DNA from 2 places in the Pseudoalteromonas nigrifaciens genome. Region 2 is predicted to be linked to the other one. Evidence: predicted binding sites of a transcription regulator. Region 2 holds the regulator's gene; the other holds the start of a gene.
The links. Region 2 encodes NrdR, which represses ribonucleotide reductase genes. Its sites were predicted from a motif close to AAACACNANATNTNGTGTTT; they were not measured.
Positions count from the first base shown of each region.

Region 1 (11,357 bases), 1.1 Mb from region 2:
GACGAAATAGTGGGCTATTTGTATTTAGGCACGCCGGCTGTTGAGTGTAAAAAGTCGCCTCGTCATAAAGCTGTTGATTTTTTCAGCTACTTATAAAATAAGATGAACTTTTTGCCCTACTTATACTCATACACCATTAACGCTTGTATGTTAGAGTGGATGTGTAAGTAACCAGAACTCTTGATAATAAATCTATCTCTAGCAGCTATTTTCAACGCTAGAGAAAATAAGTTTAAATATCATTATTATTAAATGTGTTAGTAAATACCTTAACCAGAGTTCAGGTTAAGTAGTTTAGCTGTGAGAAGTGCTAGGATGCGTAATCTATAAAACTCCTTCTGCAGTTTGTTTTTTAATCGATTGTTTTTTGATAAAGTATGGAAAGTCTTAATAAAAACAAAGATAAAGAAGACGAAATTAATGGGAAATTTATTTTTACGTGAAAAAGAAAGTTGGCTGGCCTGGTCTTTTTGGGGCGCCATAGGTGCTTTTATAACCCTTTATGTTGCAATGAGTACCAGTAAAGCACATTTTATTGTTGCCTCATCAATGGGGGTGTTAGTTGTTTTAACCTGGTGGATGCAACAATCTAAACGCTATGACTTTGGTCGTGCATTTAAAATATGTTGTTATGTGTTATTGCTCACCGTATTGCCTGCATTTTTGGTTGTAGTAGTGCCTAGTGATGATTTAAATCGGTTTGATTTAATATTTCAAAGTGCAACATTTTTAACTTTAAGTTTATTTGTGTGTTTGCTTTGTTCTTGGATTGCACGCAGGCCAAAGCAATATTACTAAAATAAACTCCTTTGTTAAATTTAGCAGTCGCTAAATTAATAACCGTTGGTATTTTAATAGATTGCTTTAATTTTAAGCATAAAATTATTTTTAACGATTTTATGCTTTTAAGCCTTTACAAGTTTGTCATTTACCCCTATTATTCGCGCCGTGCGGAGAGATGGCAGAGTGGTCGAATGCACCGGTCTTGAAAACCGGCATGGGTTTATAGCCCATCTAGGGTTCAAATCCCTATCTCTCCACCATTATTTAAAAAAACCGCCTTATTGGCGGTTTTTTGCTTTGTGGAACTTGTATGTCAAAATCAACTAACCTTTCAACCTCACAGCAATTAATTAAACACGTTTTATTATGGATTGTGTTTGCTTATTGTTATCAAAGTGCAATAAGTTTATTAGTCAAAATGGCGCTTGATGCGCAACCAAATAACCCTGTTATTACCGCCTTTGTTTATGCCCTCGGTTTTAATATTTTAGTGGCTCATTTAATTACTAAATACGATAAATTTTGGCCAGTTATTGGCTCAGTATTTATAGGTTTAGTTGGGCTTGTGGTAATTCCATTTTTATTATTTGGTGCTAGTGGATTACTCACTTTAGCGCTACTTGCTGGAATTTTATGCAGTTTACCAGTGAGTACCTATATTGTTGGCCTAATTAAAGTAAAACACAGCAAAAACTAGCCCCAAAGCGGGTTTATTTTGTGATAGCATAGTCGCGTCTTTTAACTAACAAAACGTGAAAAACACATTATGTCAGATAATTTTACTACAGATGCTGAAAAAGCAAGTTACGGTATTGGCTTACAAATGGGTGAGCAACTTAAGTCTAATCCTTTTGAAGGCTTAAACCTAAATTCAGTGTTTGAAGGCATGAAAGATGCGTACGCAGGTAGCGCTTTTCAAGTTGAGATCCCTGAGATCCAAGCTGCTTTTGAAAAAATCAATGAAGAAATTCAAGCTCGTCGTGAGCAAGAATCACAAGTACTTGCTGCTGAAGGCATTGCATTTCTAGAAGAAAATGCAAAACGTCCTGAAATCACAGTGACTGAATCAGGTCTTCAATACGAAGTAATTACTACAGGTGAAGGCGACAAGCCAACAGCTGAGTCTACAGTACGTGTTGATTACCACGGTACATTAATTAACGGTACTGTTTTTGATAGCTCATACGAGCGCGGTCAACCTGCTGAATTCCCAGTAGGTGGCGTGATCAAAGGCTGGACTGAAGCATTACAAATGATGCCAGCGGGTACTAAATGGCGTCTTTACGTTCCTCATGACCTTGCTTATGGTGAACGTGGTGCCGGTGCTGCAATCGCACCTTACTCAACACTAGTATTTGATGTTGAGTTACACGAAATTATTGCTTAAGTATTCTTAAGCAATAAATAAAAAACCGCATTCATTAAATTGAATGCGGTTTTTTTGTGTCTTACCGGTATATTTAACTTTTTCTATTGCTCATTTATTTCTTTTTGTGAAAAGTATTTAAAGTGAGATATGTATAAAGAGGATGTAAAACACTGTACTTTAGCAAGCAATAAATACGCCCCAGCATAGCAAGGGGCTTATTAATGATTAGCGGTAATTAAAGTATATTGTTAAAAGTAGCCGCGAATACCAAAGCGGAAGTTTCTACCTGGTAATGGGGCGGTGTCTTTAATAAATGAGCTATGTACAAAGCCAAGCTCATCAGTAATATTATCAACGTTGATATACAGTTGTGTATCAAGGTTACCTAAATCTAGCTGATAGTTAGCTTGTGCATCAAATAAAGTATAACCATCGGTTTTAGTCTCATAGGCGGTAATATCGGTTTGTGAAAAATAATGGGTACCGGTTAATGCGAATTGCCAATTACCTAAGTTGTATTGCAACTCAGAGCCTAATTTATTAGCAGGGATACGAGGTAAGTTTTCATCGTCTTGCTTGAGTTTTGCTCGCGTAGAGTCACCAAATACTTTAACCAAGGTGCTTGCGTTAACTTTATAATGCGCATCAAACTCTAAGCCATACAGCTCGGCGTCTTTACTGGTAAACTGATACACCGCCACACCATGGTCGTGGCCGTTATCAGCCGCTTCTAAACCATGTTCTTCATCAAATACTAAGCCAGTATTTTCTTGAAAGTAAAAGTTTTTAATATCATTATAAAAAAAGTTTACAGAGTAACCAAAGTCACCGCTAAAGCGTCTAAAACCTAAATCAATATTGGTTGAGGTTTCTTGTTTGATATTCTCGGGTTCAAAATGCGCTTCACCGTCTTCAATATGATAGCCTAGGCCAAGCTCATAGGTACCAGTTGCAATGTGTAAGCCATTAGATAATAGCTCTGCAGAGAGCGGGGCACGTTCTGAGTGTGAAAGACTCATTGCCATACTATATCCAGGGGTATATTGCCAAATAGCACCCATTGAAGCGCTAAGGTTAGTAAAGCTTTTAGTGTAGTCAAGTACTTCAGCATTGCTTGTTTGCGTGTCATCATGGCTATGCTGATGCGTTGCTATTTGGCTTTTTATTTTATAGTCTTCAACTCGCGCACCTAACTCAATAGTTACATCACCAAACTCACGTTCTTCTAATAAATATAAAGCATTAGTGGTCGTTACACTGGCTGGCGTAAATGCTTCTTCGCCGTTGGCATCATAATCAGAATCACTGTAGTGATAACCCACCATGCCGTGCCAATCAGCTAATTTATGTTCTATGTTTAAGCGTGCTTCAGTGGTTTTGTTTTTAAATGTAGTGCCTATTTCACCATTTTCAATTTCACTGTGTAAGTAATCTGTATAGCCTAAGCGCAAATTAATGGTTTCAATCCAATTATTATGTAGCGCATAGCTTAATAGACCTTGCCAGCGATCTTGCTCTAACTGGGCAAAAACAGGTGTTTCTTCATGTGCTTCATCACTATGGGCATCGCCGTCGGCTGCATGATCGTGTTCATGTCCGTGATCATGCTCATGACCTGGAATACCATAATCCGTTTTTATTTTACCGTAAGAAAACCCAACCGTTAAATGCTCACCTACGTAGCTAGTACCAAAGTTAACGGTTTCACTGTCGATAAAGGTGTTTTCTACAGAATCTTTACTTTCAACATCACCATCTTCGTGAAGCTGGTTAAATCGTGGTGTTTGATAGTCATCGCCGCTGCGTTTAGTGCCATCAAAATGAAAGTTAAAATTATTATAACCCGTCTCTAACTTTGCAGCGTAGGTATTCGCGTTGGATACCGAATCGTGACTGTATTCTACTGCACCGGTTAATTCATCTATATTACTCGTAGGAATGCGGTTATCAACTACGTTTACCACACCACCAATAGCACCAGAGCCATACAGTAGGGTACTTGGGCCACGTAGTACTTCTATTTGTTCAGCAGCTAAGCTGTCGCTAGAAGTAGCATGATCAGGGCCAATACGCGATGCATCACTGCTGTCTAAGCCATTTTGCATAATTTTAACCCGAGGGCCATCTAAGCCACGAATAATTGGGCTTGATGAAACAGGGCCAAAATAACTCGCGTTAACTCCCGGTAAGCCTTTTAGGGTTTCGCCAAGCGTTGGCTTTGACTTGTTTCTTAGCTCATCACCAGAGAGTACATTTACCGGAGAAATCATTTCTAAGCTACTTTTGTGCAAGGCCGATGCAAACACAACTACAGTTTCAATAGAGGTTGGCTTTAAAGCAATTGCAATATTGTTTGATGACTCGGTTACCGTAATGCGTGAATCGCTATAGTTATCTTTGCTAATATGCAGCTGGGCGCTCGCATCAAGCTCAATGGCAAACTCGCCAAGCTTGTTAGTTTTAACGCTTTGAGATTTACCGTGTACATGAATAGTGGCGTTTTCAATAGGTTGATTTTTTTCATCTGTTACTTTGCCATTAACAGTAGCAGCAAGTGCAGAGTGAGAGCATAAAACAGAAAAAATTGCAGAGGAGATTAATGTTAGCTTAGTCATGAGTCTTTAAGTTCGTGGTTGTTATGTTGTGATATAATATAACACTACAAAAGCGACGGTTCAATGATGTTATAGTATAACCTTATCGATTTTAGTAATTAATTAGCAGGGAAATCTGCAAGGCTTTGATTGTTAACAATTTATAAAGGTTAATTAATTTGGTTTATGAATATGCTTTTTATAAAGGGCTAAAAAGTACTTTTAAACTAAGTGGTTTAAAAGTACTTAAAACTGATTAGAGAGTGATTTTTAGACTGTTTGGTTTAAATGAAGTTGAAGTTAAAGTTTAATATGTATGTCGCCATTAGGTTTGCAGCAGCACAACAGTATTTCGCCGTCGCGTACAAACGCTAGAGGCTCTTCATTATAATCAACTTTACCCGACACTAAAGTCGCTCTGCAGGCACCGCAATAGCCTTCGCGGCATTGAAAGGCCACTTCTATCTGTTGAGATTCTAGGCAGTGTAAAACAGAAGGGCAGCCAGTGCTAAATTCTATGCACTGGCTGTTATCTGCAAGCGTAATGCTTGCAGTAGGTCGATCAGTCATTATAAATCAAAGTCACCAAATTCAGAGGCATCAACTTGCGAGTCTATTTGACCAACAAGGTAGGAGCTAATTTCAGCTTCTTGTGGTGCTACTTGCACGTTATCTGACACCAACCAAGAGTTTATCCATGGGATAGGATTACTGTTGTTTTTAAACTGTGCAGGAAAACCAATGGCTGTCATTCGAGCGTTGGTAATGTATTCAACGTACTGACATAAAATGTGTTTATTTAAGCCAATCATTGAGCCATCTTTGAATAAGTACTCGGCCCATTCTTTTTCTTGCTCTGCAGCGTCCACAAACATTTTAATTGCTTCGTCGCGGCACTGCGCGGCAACAATCGCCATTTCTGGATCGTCTTTACCGTCTTGCATAATATTTAAAATATGCTGAGTGCCAGATAAATGTAGCGCTTCATCGCGGGCAATAAGCTTGATTATTTTAGCGTTACCTTCCATCAATTCACGCTCAGCAAACGCAAACGAGCAGGCAAAGCTGACATAAAAACGAATCGCTTCTAAAATATTTACCGACATCATTGCCAGGTAAAGTTTCTTTTTCAGCTCAAATAAATTAACAACAACAGATTTACCGTTAATCTCGTGTTTGCCTTCACCGTATAAATTGTAAAGCGACACTGAGTTAATTAAATCATCGTAGTATTTTGTTACCGCATCGGCACGTTCACTAATTTTGTCATTGCTAACTATGTCATCAAAAATAAGTTCAGGTGCTTGGGTAACATTACGAATAATATGCGTGTACGAGCGGCTATGAATCGTTTCACTAAACGCCCACGTTTCTATCCATGTTTCTAACTCTGGTAGCGATACAATAGGTAGTAGGGCCACGTTTGGTGAACGCCCTTGTACGCTATCAAGCAATGTTTGATATTTTAAGTTACTTAAAAATATATGCTTTTCATGATCAGGTAATGCTTGAAAGTCTAAGCGGTCTTTGCTTACGTCTACTTCTTCTGGGCGCCAAAAAAACGAAAGCTGCTTTTCAATTAGTTTTTCAAAAATAGGGTATTTTTGTTGATCATAACGAGATACGTTAACGGTTTGGCCAAAAAACATTGGCTCTTCCATTTGGTTATTATGTTTACGACTAAAGGTAGTATAAGACATGTTTATCACTCAAAAAACTATCAGAATAAAGCGGGCTTAGTGCCCGCTTAAAATAAAAACTCAAAAATTAAATTTTACACGCGCCGCCTGCGCAATCATCATCTTCAAGATCCGGTGTATCTTCTTGTGCATCAGATGCACCATCGCGGGTATTGTGATAGTACAAGGTTTTAACACCCAGTTTGTAGGCGCTAAGCAAATCTTTTAATAAGACTTTCATCGGTACGCGACCGCCTTCAAACTTACCAGGATCATAATTTGTATTGGCCGAAATAGACTGGTCAATAAATTTTTGCATTATACCCACAAGTTGTAAGTAACCATCGTTTGAAGGAATATCCCACAGTAACTCGTAGTTATCTTTTAAACGTTCATATTCAGGTACAACTTGCTTTAAAATACCGTCTTTACTTGCTTTAACGCTAATATGACCACGTGGTGGCTCAATACCGTTTGTTGCGTTAGAAATTTGCGACGATGTTTCTGATGGCATTAGCGCACTTACTGTTGAGTTACGCATACCGTGCTCTTTAATGCTGGCACGTAATGCATCCCAATCAAGGTGTAGTGGCTCATCACAAATTTTGTCAAGATCTCGCTTGTACGTATCTGTTGGCATTATACCTTGAGAGTAGGTTGTTTCGTTAAACTTAGGACATGCACCACGCTCTTTAGCAAGCTCGTTTGATGCTTTCATTAAGTAGTATTGAATCGCTTCAAATGTTTTGTGCGTTAGTGCATTTGCGCTGCCATCTGAATAACGCTTACCGTTTTTAGCTAGGTAGTATGCGTAGTTAATTACGCCTATTCCTAGAGTACGACGACCCATAGTGGCATTTTTTGCAGCCGGTACTGGGTAGTCTTGAAAATCAAGTAAGTTATCTAAAGCGCGTACAGCAAGCTCAGCCAATTCTTCAAGTTCATCTAGTGACTCAATAGCCCCTAAGTTAAATGCAGAGAGTGTACATAGCGCAATTTCGCCTTCTTCGTCGTTTACGTTATCCAACGGCTTAGTTGGTAATGCAATTTCTAAACATAAATTAGATTGGCGAATAGGTGCCACTTTAGCAATGAACGGGCTGTGCGTATTACAGTGGTCAACGTTTTGTAAGTAAATACGACCGGTACTTGCACGTTCTTGCGCAAACATTGAGAACAGTTCAATAGCTTTAATGCGTTTTTTACGAATTGATTCGTCTTGCTCGTATTTTACATAAAGCGCGTCAAACTCGTCTTGGTCTTCAAAAAATGCATCGTAAAGGCCTGGCACATCAGAGGGGCTAAACAAGGTAATGTAGTCGTCTTTAATTAAACGCGAGTACATTAGTTTATTAAACTGTACGCCGTAATCTAAATGACGCACGCGGTTGTCATCAACCCCGCGGTTATTTTTAAGTACTAACAGGTTTTCTACTTCTAAATGCCAAAGCGGGTAGAACAAGGTTGCTGCGCCGCCACGTACACCGCCTTGCGAACAGCTTTTAACCGCTGTTTGAAAGTGCTTATAAAAAGGAATACAACCCGTATGGTACGCTTCGCCATTGCGAATATGGCTACCTAAAGCTCGAATACGACCTGCGTTAATACCAATGCCAGCACGTTGCGATACGTATTTAACAATTGCAGACGAGGTGGCGTTAATTGAATCAAGGCTGTCGCCACACTCTATTAATACACACGAGCTAAACTGGCGTGTTGGCGTACGAACACCTGCCATAATTGGCGTAGGCAGTGAAATTTTAAACAATGAAATCGCATCGTAAAAACGTTTTATATACGCAATACGTGTATCGCGAGGGTAGTCAGCAAATAAGCTAGCAGCGACTAAAATATATAAAAACTGCGCGCTTTCATAAATCTCACCGGTTACACGGTTTTGAACTAAGTATTTACCTTCAAGCTGTTTAACCGCAGCATAACTAAAGTTAAGGTCACGGCTGTGATCTAGGTATTCGTCTAATTCGTCAAGCTCTTGCTCGGTGTAATCTACCAGTAGGTGAGCGTCGTAGCGTTTGTCGCCAACCATTTTTGTTACATGATCAAATAAACGTGGTGGCTCAAATTGGCCATACGCTTTTTTACGTAAATGGAATACAGCTAAACGTGCTGACAAATACTGATAATCAGGAGATTCTTTTGAAATCTGATCGGCTGCAGCTTTAATGATGGTTTCGTGAATATCTTTAGTACGAATACCGTCGTAAAATTGAATGTGTGATTTTAATTCAACTTGCGAAACCGAAACGTTATTTAACCCTTCGGCGGCCCATTCAATAACGCGATGGATCTTGTCAAGATCAAGTGGCTCTTTACGGCCGTCACGTTTGCTTACAGATAACTGTTGGTTCATAGTTTTGCCTGTATTCCTTGGGAATTATGTATTTTGACCAATGTTTATGCCTCTCTGAAGCAAGGTTGATACTTGTTTAGTATAAATTACATTAAATTGGAGAATTTAATTGAATAACATTTGGCCACAATATCTGGTGCTGTTCTATTTAATGATCACAAGATAGTGTGGTCTGAGTTCATTTGCAAGAGGTAGAATTAGCTCTATTAGTAGATAATGAGGAGATATAGCCTCTGTGTTAGTAGACACTCACCTTCGAACAATCATTTAAGGTGAAATATGCAAAAATCAACTAATGATCTGCTAAATTTATGTATTTTTAAAATAAATTCAGACTGCTTTTTTTATCACCAAGCCTTGCGTAAAAACTAACTTAATCACAATATATAGTGTTTATTAATTAACATAGCACTATATATGGTTGAGCTGAGTTTTTGTATGAGATACTTGGTTATTATATATAAGATTGAGGCAAGGCTGTTTTCACAGATATAGTAGTATTGGAATGCTAGATATAAAAAAGGGCTAAAAATTAGCCCATTTAGATTTAGATTATGAACAAACTGCACAGAGTTATAATAGCTTTAGAAACAATCATTATAACATTTTCCGAAACTTCTATAGAAATACTTATTTTCAATTTTAATTACCCGAAATTTTATCTTGTACTTGCCGACAATTTCAGAATAAGTTACGCTAAATTTTGTAAAACCAAGCGCTTTGCTGAAATTTTAGCAAGTGTCTTTACTAACACCATATATCAGTATGGTGTTAGCCCCTCCACTTTTATAAAATGTTAATTTCATCAAAGCGTTACTGAGAAAGATAATGTGGTCTGCGTTGTTTTGCAAGGGGCAGAATTGCCCCTAATTGTGGATAACGTCGGGATAACACATTTGTGTTAGTAGGCATTAACCTTCTAACATTCGGTTAAGTTGAAATTTACAAAAGTAAACGCAGGATCTACTAATTTTACGCTTTTTGAAAATATATTTTGACTGCTTTTTTTATCAGCAGGCTTTGTGTGAAAACTAACACAATCACAATATATAGTGTTTAATAATTAACATAGCACTATATATGGTTAAAACCTTCAATAGGGCTTTGCCAATTAAAATCGGCCTGCCAGCTCAAAACTTCGGTTAAGTTAGGCACGTAACCCCAAAGTGCGGTTGCGGTGTGCATACCTGCCGCTTTACCTGCTTGAATGTCACGCAAAGCATCGCCAATGTACAAGCAACGATTAGGCGTAACGCCCATTAGCTTGGCACAATGTAGTAAAGGTAAAGGCGAAGGTTTAGCTTCAGCTAAAGTATCGCCACTGATAACCACGCAGGCATTTTTTAAAGCAGGGATCGCGGCTACTAAAGGAGCGGTTAAAAATCCGGGTTTGTTAGTCATGATCCCCCATTTGATGTTTTTTCGCTCCAGTTCGATAAGTAGTGGCTCAATACCAGCAAAGCACGTGGTGTGTTTGGCTATGTTAGCCGCGTAGGCATCAATTAATTGCTTAACGAGTTGTGCTTGCGGTTGCTCACCCCATTTATCTTTAAAACCGACCTCTAACAAGGCTGCTGCGCCATTAGATGCAGCAGCGCGATATACCTCACGACTTACTGTATCTAATTGCTGCGAACGCAGTACGGTATTTAAAGCTGCACCTAAGTCATCAGCGGTATCGAGTAAAGTGCCATCTAAGTCAAATAAAAAAGCATCGTACTCTATAGTAGGTGACGTTGATTGAGAGCTAGCCATTACGCTAACTTCTCAAAATGCAGAATATAATTTACGCTTACGTCGGTATTAAGCGAGTACTGCTTAGATAATGGATTATAAGATAACCCAGCACTGGCGCGCACTTTTAAACCCGCTTGTTCAGCCCAGGCAATTAACTGTGCTGGTTTAATAAACTTTTTGTGATCGTGAGTGCCTTCAGGCACCATTTTTAATAGCTTTTCTGCACCAATAATGGCGTACAAATAGGCTTTAGGGGTTTTATTAAGTGTTGAAAAAAACACATCAGCGCCGGGTTTTGCAAGCTCTGCAACAGCATGAATAATAGAAGCCGGATCGGGTACATGCTCCAGCATTTCCATACAGGTTACTACATCAAAGCGAGCAGGGTGCTCGGATGCATATTGTTCAGCAGGTACTTTAATATACTCTACATGTACGCCTGTCTCTAGGCTGTGTAATTTGGCAACAGTTAAAGGCTCTTGCCCCATATCTATTCCAGTTACCTTTGCCCCCATGCGCGCCATGCTCTGGCTTAAAATACCGCCGCCACAACCTACATCTAGTGTTTCTTTGTCAAATAAACCGCCAGTTTTATTGGCTATAAAGTCTAAACGTAAGGGGTTTATTTCGTGAAGCGGTTTAAATTCCCCGTCTAAATCCCACCACCGCTCTGCGATGGCCTCAAATTTTGCAATTTCTGCGTGATCTACATTTTGATGTTCGGTCATAAAATACTTCCTCGTCAATCTGGGGGCATTATATAGGGCTAAATTGGTAAATCGCAAAGTTTTGCGCCTGTAAATCTAAATAAATTGTGGTAGCAT
Region 1 covers NZ_CP011036.1:1,663,527-1,674,883, forward strand. The annotation lists gene PNIG_RS08100 (NAD(P)H nitroreductase) at 1-96, shown strand, start outside; gene PNIG_RS08105 (hypothetical protein) at 421-798, shown strand; tRNA gene PNIG_RS08110 (tRNA-Ser) at 953-1,043, shown strand; gene PNIG_RS08115 (hypothetical protein) at 1,094-1,480, shown strand; gene bamJ (BamJ family beta-barrel-assembly machinery protein) at 1,550-2,170, shown strand; gene PNIG_RS08125 (TonB-dependent receptor) at 2,401-4,767, opposite strand; gene yfaE (class I ribonucleotide reductase maintenance protein YfaE) at 5,047-5,316, opposite strand; gene nrdB (class Ia ribonucleoside-diphosphate reductase subunit beta) at 5,316-6,446, opposite strand; gene nrdA (class 1a ribonucleoside-diphosphate reductase subunit alpha) at 6,514-8,796, opposite strand; gene PNIG_RS08145 (HAD family hydrolase) at 9,871-10,551, opposite strand; gene ubiG (bifunctional 2-polyprenyl-6-hydroxyphenol methylase/3-demethylubiquinol 3-O-methyltransferase UbiG) at 10,551-11,261, opposite strand.
Region 1: the regulator NrdR is predicted to act here: its motif matches at 8,919-8,938, upstream of nrdA (class 1a ribonucleoside-diphosphate reductase subunit alpha).

Region 2 (11,357 bases):
CCGAAATATGAGTGCTTTTACCATTTGGCAATTGAAATCCATGTTCGGCAATTCCTTGGCAAAGATCCGACACATAGCTGTCAATTAAGTTACATTTAAAGTCACGTAATAAAAGTAAAAATTCATCGCCGCTCCAACGTGCCACATAATCTGAGCCCTGAGTACGCGAATTCAGTAATACCGCCATTTGCTGCAAACAACTATCTCCGGCAATTGGCCCATACGCATCGTTAATACGGCTAAAATTATCTAAGTTTATAATTAATAATACTAGCGACTTGCCCTGCGCTTGCAGTGACTGTGAGTTACGCTGAAAATGTTCAATATCTTTAGGTAGTTGGTCGAACAAAAAGCGGCGGCTACGTAACCCTGTAAGCTCATCTGAATGGCTCACCAGCTTAAGCTGTGAGTTAACCTTATTAAGCTTATCGTTTGCTTGGCGAAGCTCTAAGGTACGATCAGTGATCAACCCTTCTAACACTTCTTGTTTACGGCGCTCTTGCGCTCTAAATACCCAAAACACTAAATAAAACAATAAAACGAAACCACTTGTGATCAGTAATCTAAAGTAAATTGTTTCATCAAAACGCTCAGGTACTACAAAAGCGTAATCAACAGATTGGGCTATGTTCCAATCCTCGCCTTGGCGTTTTGTTTCTAACTGAAACAAAAATGCACCGGCTGGAAGGTTTGTATAAATAGCTTCGCGGCGAGTATTAGCGTATCGCCAGTCAGTATCTAAACCATTTAATTTATATCTAAACTCAATACTATTTGGCGCGTAATAATCTATAGCTGTGTATTTTAAAGTAACATCGCGCTCGTCTATTTTTAATCGTGGTTTATTACCTAATGCAGCTGTGGTTAAACTACGTAATGGTGTAGTTAATGTTTCTATTTTAGGTTTTAAACCACGTAAACCAAACAGCTCAACGCTTTTAGGTATTTCAACTACACCTTGTAAACTGGGATACCAAATGGAGTTATCCATATCAACAACCGCGTCATGCCCTAAGCCATTACAACATTGGCTGGCTTTACCATCGAGTTGGCGATCGAACGAGGAAATAACCTCTTCAACTTTTAAGCTTTGGATCTGCGTTTTAAATTGATCTACCGGCATCCGATAAACACCTTTCATGGTGCTTACCCATATTCTTTTTAATTTTTCATCGTACTTTAAGCTAAAAATAGAACCATAGGGTAAGCCATTTGCCGCATCTAATTGCTGCCATTGTCCTTGTCCACTACGATAAAACAAACCATCGTTTAACGAGCCAACTAATATTCCAACTCCATCTATATGCAAAATACTGGTTACATAAGCACTTTCTAAGGTAGTTTGGTCGCCTATTTTTTCTATTCCTCGGTCAGTAAAGTAATACGCGCCTTTACTAGTACCGATAATGCCAAAGTTTGGTGCATCTAATACAAAAGTAATAAACTTACTGCCTAAAAATGCATTATAAGCAAAGGGCCTTAAACCACTATAATTGAGTCGATACAAACCTCGGCCAGTACCAATCCAAAATCCGCCTCGGGTAGCTGAGCTAATCGCAAATACCGGGTTGTCGTTTAATGCGCGCCCAGGAAAGCTGTAAAGTGTGTCGTCTTCATAAAAGAATAACCCACGCCCAGTAGCAATATAAAGCCGATCGCCATCAAACTGTAAATCATGCACCGAGGCATGCCCATACTTGCTACTGTTTATTATATTAATAAAGTTTTTATTGGTATCAAAGTAACCAACACCGCTTCTGTTAGCTATCCACAGTTTGTCATCGGGTGATTTACTAATCGCCATTACCGTTTCAGTCATTTTAGAAATTGCCGAGTGACGCTCAATGCGACCTTCGTGTGCCAGCCATAAACCTTCACTAAAACTGGCTAGCCAAACATTATTTTGATCATCGCGAAACATGTCAGCAAACCAAATACTTTGATCTAACTGACTTGGCTCAACCCATTGCCAATCACCTGACTTGCCACGAAATAATAAACGCCCATAAGTAGATACCCATAAGCCACCATTGGTATCGCTCATAAATTTATAAACTGCAGAGTTATTCACATTAGGCAGTGGGAAAGAACGTAGTTCGTCATCTAAATCTAAAAAATAAGCACCCAACTCAGAGGCTAAATATAAATTACCATTTAAAAAAGAGAGATCGTGCACTATGGTTTGCGCTAAGCTGTCGGGTAATGACACTTTGGCAGTAAGCTCTAAGCGTAATTTAGAAAAGTCGGCAGCGCTTTTTGTCAGGCGCAGTAAATGTCTGTCGTTTACTAACCAAATACCTTCAGGTGCGAGCGCCATTTTGCTCACAGAGCCAACTATTTGAGTAATAACAGTGGGATTAACTATGGGTGATGGCTCATTAGTTTGATCGCGTAAATCAACCAAACTACGATCAACATAATACAGGCCATTAGCGGCTATCCAAATACCGCCTTTAGAGTCCTCTAAAATATCTCTAACGGGGCCTTTAATATTAAACTCTTGTGCACTAAGTGTTGCAGGGTCAATAACCACTAACCCATTTTTGGTGCCGATCCACAAAAAGCCTTGGCCATCTATTAGTAATTTATTAATACCATTACTTGGTAAAAAAAGACTATTTTGCGTGTTGTAGTTGGTAAAAGTATTGCCGTCAAAACGACTTAAACCAAATTGAGTTCCCAGCCACATATAACCTTGCTGGTCTTGCACAACACTTTTGAGTGATTGCGAGGGGAGTCCATCTTTAATATTCCATTGTTTAACTACGTAATCAGTAATTGAGGCCCAACTTGGCATAGCACAGGTTAGTAGTACAAAAACTAGTAAAAATCGCATCATATTGCTGCCACCTAGCTAAACAATCAAATAATAAACTAAAAGGGTAGTAAACCTACTTTTATCAGCGCTTGCAAACAAATAAGTGAAAATATACCGGCAAGTACGTCATCAATCATAATGCCAAATCCACCATGGGCACGCTTGTCGAGCACACGGATAGGGCCTGGTTTGACTATATCAAAAAAACGAAACAGTAAAAAACCAACCAATAATGTTTGCCAGCTCAGTGCCGTACCAATCATAGTGATGTAGTAACCTGCCACTTCATCCCATACAATCGCAGGGTGATCGTGTACCCCTAAATCATCTGCGGTCTTGCCACAAGCCCAAATACCAAAAACACTGATCACTACAGCAAATACTATTTGTAACCACAACGGGTAGTGCATGGTTATAAAAATAAAAGGTAAAGCGGCCAAAGTACCAAATGTGCCTGGGGCTATAGGTGCAAGCCCAGTACCAAAACCTAAACCAAAAAACTGATGTGGACGCTTTAGGTTAAATAAACGCTTGTTGTTCAACTTAAATCCTTAGAAAAGTGCTCAAAACCTTGGTGCTTAAAAGTAAACTTTTCGCCTTTATGTAACAGGTCAATTTGCCCTTCGCCACTTTTTATTTGGCCAATACAAATTGCCTCTACGCCATATTGACGCAGTTTTACATCAAGCATACTTTTATTGCTATCAGGCACGGTATAAAGCAGTTCATAGTCGTCGCCGTAATTTAGTATAAACGGTAATTGTTGTTCAAAATCAAGGCTAGCTTTCATTGCATCCGAGGTGGGTATGCTTTCAATATTAACCGTTGCGCTAACCTGCGACATATTTAGTATATGGCCTAAATCGGCTAGTAAACCATCTGAAATATCAATGGCAGAAGACGCAAGCCCACGTAATACCTGCCCTGCAGCCACTCTAGGTGTAGGGAAGTTAAGGCGCTTTTTAATATGTTTTAGATGCTCAGGTTCAATCGTTAAGCCTTGCTTGCGAGACTCTATTGCAAGCCCCGCATCTCCTAACGGCCCAGTTACAAAAATCCAGTCACCTACTTTTGCGCCATTTCGGCATAGTGCAGTGCCTTCAGGTACTGTACCTTTTGCACAAATAGTAATACTCAAAGGTCCTTGAGTCGTATCGCCACCTATTATTTGTACATTAAAATATTCGGCAATTTCATGCATGCCGTCAGTCAATTCTTCAATCCATTGCTGATCAATACTCGGAAGTGTTAAAGCGATAGAAACCCATGTAGGCTCTGCCCCCATTGCCGCTAAATCACTTAAATTTACAGCCAATGCTCTGTGCCCGAGTGCGCGAGGTTCAATGTCATCAAAAAAATGTACACCAGCAACGAGCGTATCGGTTGTTATAGCAAGCTGACAATTTTGCGGCACAGTAACTAATGCACAGTCATCTCCAATCCCTAAGTTAACATCACGGCGAGTAATACCACGACCTTTAAAATAACGATTAATTAATTCAAATTCCTTCATACACAAAAAAGCCGACCTATGCCGGCTCTCCTTTTTAACGGTAATTTATACCAGCCAGTTCTGATAAAATAATTATCAAAATTTGACTAAATATTACTTACGTAAATGCTTAACTGCTTTATCAAGTACACCGTTTACAAATTTATGGCTATCTTCAGCGCCAAACATTTTAGCTAATTCAATGCTTTCGTTGATAGCCACTTTGTATGGAACATCTTCACGAAATTTTAGCTCATAGCTGCTTAAACGTAATATTGCGCGTTCAACCATATCTAACTCATCGAATGGACGGGTTAAATGCGGTGATACAGCCTCGTCTAGTTGCTTATAATTTACCGCAACGCCACTGGCTAAATCTTTAAAATATTCAACATCAATTTTAGTCACGTCGTTTTCGATCAACATTTGTTGTTCGATATCGGCAATTGCATTGCCACTTAATTGCCAAGAATAAATGGCCTGAAGTGCTAATATACGTGCTTTACGTCTTGCTGCTGGTTTCACAAAAATTCCTTAAACTTAAATTTTATCTAACACATTAACCATTTCAAGCGCGCCTAAAGCAGCTTCGCCGCCTTTATTGCCCATTTTGGTGCCAGCACGCTCAATTGCTTGTTCAATGCTTTCTGTGGTTAATACGCCAAATGCAACCGGTATATCATACTCAAGTGATACTTGCGCAAGACCTTTGTTTGATTCGCCAGCAACTAGGTCAAAGTGTGGAGTACCACCTCTGATCACTACGCCTAAAGCGATGATTGCATCATACTGTTTTTTTGCCGCAATACGTTTCGCTGCTAAAGGTAATTCAACCGCGCCAGGTACATAAACCACGGTAATATCGTCATCCGATACACCACCTGTGCGTTTTAATTCATCAATAGCGCCTGCTAATAAGCTACTACCAATAAAGTCATTAAAGCGAGAAATGACAATGGCAAATTTTTTGCCCGGAGCGTACTTACTACCTTCAATAATTTTCATTTGATAACCTTAAAAATAAGTTTGAGCGATTTCGATTGCGCAAAAATTGCAGCGCATCATACCATAAAAATAAAATAATAGCCTAGCGTCTAATTACTGCGGCTCTATGTAGTCAACAACTTCTAAATGAAACCCTGAAAGTGCATGATACTTTTTAGGGCGACTCATTAAGCGCATTTGTTTAATGCCTAAATCGGCTAAAATTTGTGAACCCACGCCTACAGTACGAGACGTACCTGTAAATTTATTCGGTGTTACATCTTCACCCGAATCTTCGGCTGCAAACGCCTTTACGGTTGCCTCAAGCTCTGCGGTACTTTCTTGTTTGCCTAAAATAACTAATACACCATTGTGCTTAGCTATATAAGCCATTGCGTCAGACACGCCCCAGCTACGCTCAGAGTTTCTATCTGAGAGTAAAATATCGTTAAAGGTGCTTTGTAAATGCACTCGCACTACGGTTGGCGCTTGTTGTTTTATTTCGCCTTTTACTAATGCGTAATGTAGCTGTCCGTCAATGGTGTCTTTGTAGGTTACTAAATCAAACTCACCGTGCTCGGTAGGTAACTTACACTTTGCCACTTGCTCTATCGTGGTTTCGTTTAAGTTACGGTATTCAATTAAATCAGCTATGGTGCCAATTTTAATATCGTGCTGTTTAGAAAACACTTCTAAGTCAGGACGGCGCGCCATAGTGCCATCTGCATTGAGTATTTCAACAATAACCGATGAAGGCTCAAGCCCTGCTAAACGGGCTAAGTCGCAGCCTGCTTCAGTGTGCCCAGCACGTGTTAAAACACCGCCAGGTTGTGCCATTATAGGAAAAATATGCCCAGGCTGTACTATATCGCTAGGCACTGCGCCTTTAGCTATAGCAGCCTGTACTGTACGTGCTCTATCTGCTGCCGAAATACCTGTAGTAACGCCTTTTGAAGCTTCTATCGACATTGTAAAATTAGTTGAAAACGCAGCACCGTTATTTTTTACCATAAGCGGTAAATCAAGTTGCTCGCATCGCTGTTGCGTCATAGTTAAACAAATTAAACCACGGCCATGCGTGGCCATAAAGTTAATAGCTTCTGCACTAATATGCTCGGCGGCAATAATTAAATCGCCTTCATTTTCCCTGTCTTCATCGTCCATTAAAATAACCATTTTACCGGCTTTAATGTCTGCGATAATTTCTTCTGCGCTGTGTAAGTTCATAATTCACTCTTATTAGTTGTTAGTTGCGTTACTTAATAAAGCCCGCTTTTGCGAGTAAGCTCATTGAAATATCAGCGCCCGTAGGCTGCTCTGCGCCTTTTATAAGCCGCTCTAAATAACGCGCAATTTGGTCGACTTCCAAATTAACTTGGGTGCCCACTTTAAAATTAGCTATCGTAGTTTGCTCGCTAGTATGGGGCACAATCGTTAATTTAAATTTATTACCTTCTACTGCGTTCACTGTTAGGCTAATACCATCAATACATACCGAACCTTTGTATGGTATGTATTTCATTAGGTTTTCATCTGTGGTTAGCCAATATTCTGTAGCACGTGCATTTGGCGTAATGGCGGTAATTGTAGCAATGCCATCAACATGGCCAGACACTAAATGCCCACCTAAACGCGAAACCGGTTGCATGGCTTTTTCAAGATTAACTGTTTGCCCTAATGTGTAATGAGCAAAACCAGTTAAATCTATGGTTTCATTTGATAAGTCGGCACTAAAACCATCTGCATGTTTATCAACAACAGTTAAACACACACCATTAGTGGCAATACTATCACCTAACTTAACATCACTCATATCAAGGTCAGGGCTTTGTACACGAATAGCTAAATCGCCTTGTTTTTTTTGTAATAAAGCAATTTTGCCTGTGGCTTCTATTATCCCAGTAAACATAGCATTACTCTTTTTTATCAAGTGGTTTTAATGAGCTTTTAACTGCGCTAATACGTAAATCATCACCTATACGCGTACACTCATTAAAAGTTAAATTAATCGTATTTTGCATACTGATCAACTCAGGAAAATTAACTAAACTCTTGCCATCACACCCAATTAATTTAGGCGCTAGATAAAAAATAAATTCATCTATTAAATCCAGTTCAACCATTTTACCCGCAAGGGTTGCTCCAGCCTCTAGCCACACAGTATTAAATTGCAGCTTTGCGAGTTTTTTTAAAACCGCGGTTAAATCAACTTTTGAATTACTAGCAGTTACTACTATATGCTTTACAAAATGCGGCCAATGTTGCGATTTATCAACCTTGGTAGTAAAAATTATTATTTCACTTTCAATAGCAAATAAAGCAAGATTTGGGGTTAAACGATTTTGCGAGTCAATAATAACACGCACAGGTTGGCGAAGCGGTAACTGTGTAGGTAATGCCTGCGGTAATTCATTTTTACGCACATTTAATTTAGCGTCATCTACTAATACTGTGTCGGCACCGGTTAAAATAGCGCAACTTTGTGCACGATATAACTGTACGTCTTGGCGTGCTGCTGCGCCTGTTATCCACTTACTTTGGCCATTATTAAGTGCCGTTTTACCATCAATACTGGCGGCCATTTTACACGTTACATAGGGCAGGCCATGCTCCATGCGTTTAAAAAAGCCTAAATTAAGCGCCCTAGCCTGTGCTTCAAGTAACCCATACGCAACCTCAATACCAGCGTCGCTAAGTATTTTCAGCCCCTTACCAGCCACTTGTGGATTACTATCGACCATGGCGGCAATTACTTTTACTACACCGGCGGCTTTTAAACCTTCTGCGCACGGTGGTGTACGACCATAATGGCTACATGGCTCAAGCGTAACATAAGCAGTTGCGCCTTTTGCTTTACTGCCAGCCATAGCAAGTGCATTTACTTCTGCATGCCCTTGTCCGGCAAGCTGATGAAATCCCTCGCCTACTATTTTATTGTTTTTAACTAATACACAACCTACGTTTGGATTAGGCGTGGTAGTAAACCGGCCTTTTTTAGCCAATTCTATAGCACGTGCCATATACATTTCGTCATATTGGTTAAAAACACAGTCGCTTTGCATACTTACTCCCCTAAGCGGGCAATTTCTTCGCCAAATTCGCGAATATCTTCAAACGAACGATACACCGAGGCAAAGCGCACATAAGCTACTTTATCGAGCTTTTTAAGCGCTTCCATAATGCACTCTCCCACTAAATGGCTCGAAACCTCTCGCTCACCGGTTGCGCGTAATTGCGACTTTATTATATTAACTACTTCTTCTACTTGTTCGGTACTTACGGGGCGTTTTTCCAGTGCGCGGTTTAAACCATTTAACAATTTATCTTCGTTAAAGGGTTCGCGGCTGCCATCTTGTTTTATTACCCGTGGCATAACCAGTTCTGCGCCCTCAAACGTAGTAAAACGCTCATGGCAGTCATTGCATTCACGACGACGACGCACTTGGTGACCACCGCCAACCAGGCGAGAGTCAATAACTTTGGTATCTTTTGCGGTACAAAATGGGCAATGCATAGCTAGGTACTTCCGTTTTAAAAAACAAAAAAGGCCGCTTTTAAGCGGCCTTTATCTTAGCAAAAAACTAAGCGATTGTGATCTAAATTACTGTTTTACTTTTATTAAGCGTAAACAGGTAGTTTTGCACAAATTGCTTTTACTTTTTCTCTTACTTGCGCCTGTACTGATTCATCATTGATGTTATCTAGTACGTCACAGATCCAGCCAGCAAGCTCTTTAGATTCTGCTTCTTTAAAACCACGACGAGTGATTGCAGGTGAACCAATACGTAGGCCAGATGTTACAAACGGTGAACGTGGATCGTTAGGCACTGAGTTTTTGTTAACTGTAATATGAGCGTTACCCAAAGCAGCATCAGCATCTTTACCGGTAATATCTTTATTGATTAAATCAAGTAAGAATAAGTGGTTTTCAGTTTTGTCAGATACAATTTTGTAGCCACGTTCCTGCATAACAGCAACCATAGCTTGTGCATTTTTAACAACTTGTGTTTGATATACTTTAAATTCTGGTTGTAGAGCTTCTTTAAATGCCACAGCTTTAGCAGCAATAACATGACATAAAGGACCGCCTTGGCCACCAGGGAAAACAGCACTGTTAAGCTTTTTGTAAATAGCTTCGTCGCCACATGCCGAAATAATTAAACCACCACGAGGGCCTGCTAAGGTTTTATGTGTAGTTGTAGTAACAACATGTGCGTGAGGAACTGGGCTTGGGTAAATACCCGCCGCAATTAAACCAGCAACGTGCGCCATATCTACAAAAAAGTAAGCGCCAATTTTATCAGCAATTTCACGTAATTTAGCCCAATCAACAATACCTGAGTATGCTGAGAAGCCACCAATAATCATTTTTGGTTTGTGCTCAAGCGCTAGCGCTTCAACCTGTGCGTAATCAATTTCGCCTGTAGTTTCATCTAGGCCATACTGAATTGCATTATAAAGCTTACCTGAAAAGTTTACGTGTGAACCATGCGTTAAATGGCCGCCATGAGCTAAGCTCATACCTAGTACGGTATCACCGGCGTTTAACAATGCTAAAAAAACGGCCGCATTTGCTTGCGAACCAGCATGTGGTTGTACGTTTGCATAGTCAGAACCAAATAGTTCATTAGCACGGTCAATCGCTAATTGCTCAACAACGTCTACATGCTCACAACCGCCATAGTAACGTTTGCCCGGATAACCTTCTGCGTATTTATTAGTTAACTGTGAACCCTGTGCTTCTAGTACGCGTGGGCTACAGTAGTTTTCAGAAGCGATTAATTCAATGTGATCTTCTTGGCGCGCAGTTTCTTTTGCAATTGCGTCAAATAACTCTGGGTCAAAATCTGAAATATTCATGCTACGTTCTAACATTGGGGTCTCCTGGGGCAAGGTGTATGGTATTTTTTAGAGGCTTTATTGTACGCTTAAAACGACTATTTGCCTACGCTCTTAAGTTGAGGATATTTAAACAGGGATTGAATTTATTTCACAGGCTTTTTAAGATGATATTTTTTAATCATTACATAACAAATTAAAATATATATTAATTATTATATTTATATAGCTAATGAAAGTATTAACATCCACACTAAAATATACCTATAAAAAAGCGACCAAGGCCGCTTTAATTAGATCTTACTTTTAACTTAATTTTTTAAGTATTTCAGTACGTAAGGCATCATAATCAGCATTTATATCATTAGCTAAACATGGCTTGGCTAATGCATCTGCAAGTGGTTTTGGCATAGCTAGTTCAATGTTTAAAATACCTTCAACACTGTCTTTAAATTTAGCTGGATGAGCCGTTGCTAAAAAGATTCCGGCAGCGCCAGGAGCGCGATTTTCAACAAGTCCTTGGTATGCAATAGCGGTATGCGGCTCAGCAACATAACCTGTTTGTTGAATATTTTTCATCACTGTTTGCGTATCTTGCTCGTTTACGCTAGTTGAATAAAAATTATCATAGCTAAACCAATTGTTGTCGAGCATAGATTGCACTCGTGGCCAGTTATTTGGCTTGCTTACATCCATTGCATTTGAAAGTGATTCAAGTGTCGCGTTTGGCGTCCAGTTTTTATCCAGCATAAAGCGCGGTACTGTATCGTTTTGATTAGTAGTTGCACTAAGTTTGCCAACAGGCAAACCAATAACAGCACCTATCATTGCCGCGCACACATTACCAAAGTTACCACTTGGAACCGAAATATGCGCAGTAGCCCGTTTTGCTTTTGGTAATTGTGCAATTGCCTCAAAGTAATAACAAACTTGTGCCACTAAGCGACTAATATTAATAGAGTTAGCAGAGTTAAGCCCCAGTGTAGATTTAACTTCTTCATCTAAAAAGGCATTTTTAACTAACTCTTGGCAATCATCAAAGCTGCCTTCAACCGCATAACAATGAATGTTGCCACCCAATGTAGTAAAGAGCTTTTGCTGCGCCAGTGAAATTTTACCTTTAGGGTATAAAATTACCACATCGATATTAGGCTTATTATAAAACGCATGTGCAACCGCCGCGCCAGTATCGCCCGACGTTGCAGTTAAAATAGTCACTTTATC
Region 2 covers NZ_CP011036.1:2,786,162-2,797,518, forward strand. The annotation lists gene PNIG_RS13195 (ligand-binding sensor domain-containing diguanylate cyclase) at 1-2,839, opposite strand, end outside; gene PNIG_RS13200 (phosphatidylglycerophosphatase A family protein) at 2,875-3,360, opposite strand; gene thiL (thiamine-phosphate kinase) at 3,357-4,331, opposite strand; gene nusB (transcription antitermination factor NusB) at 4,425-4,835, opposite strand; gene ribH (6,7-dimethyl-8-ribityllumazine synthase) at 4,851-5,315, opposite strand; gene ribBA (bifunctional 3,4-dihydroxy-2-butanone-4-phosphate synthase/GTP cyclohydrolase II) at 5,409-6,521, opposite strand; gene PNIG_RS13225 (riboflavin synthase) at 6,550-7,203, opposite strand; gene ribD (bifunctional diaminohydroxyphosphoribosylaminopyrimidine deaminase/5-amino-6-(5-phosphoribosylamino)uracil reductase RibD) at 7,208-8,356, opposite strand; gene nrdR (transcriptional regulator NrdR) at 8,359-8,808, opposite strand; gene glyA (serine hydroxymethyltransferase) at 8,913-10,169, opposite strand; gene thrC (threonine synthase) at 10,440-11,357, opposite strand, start outside.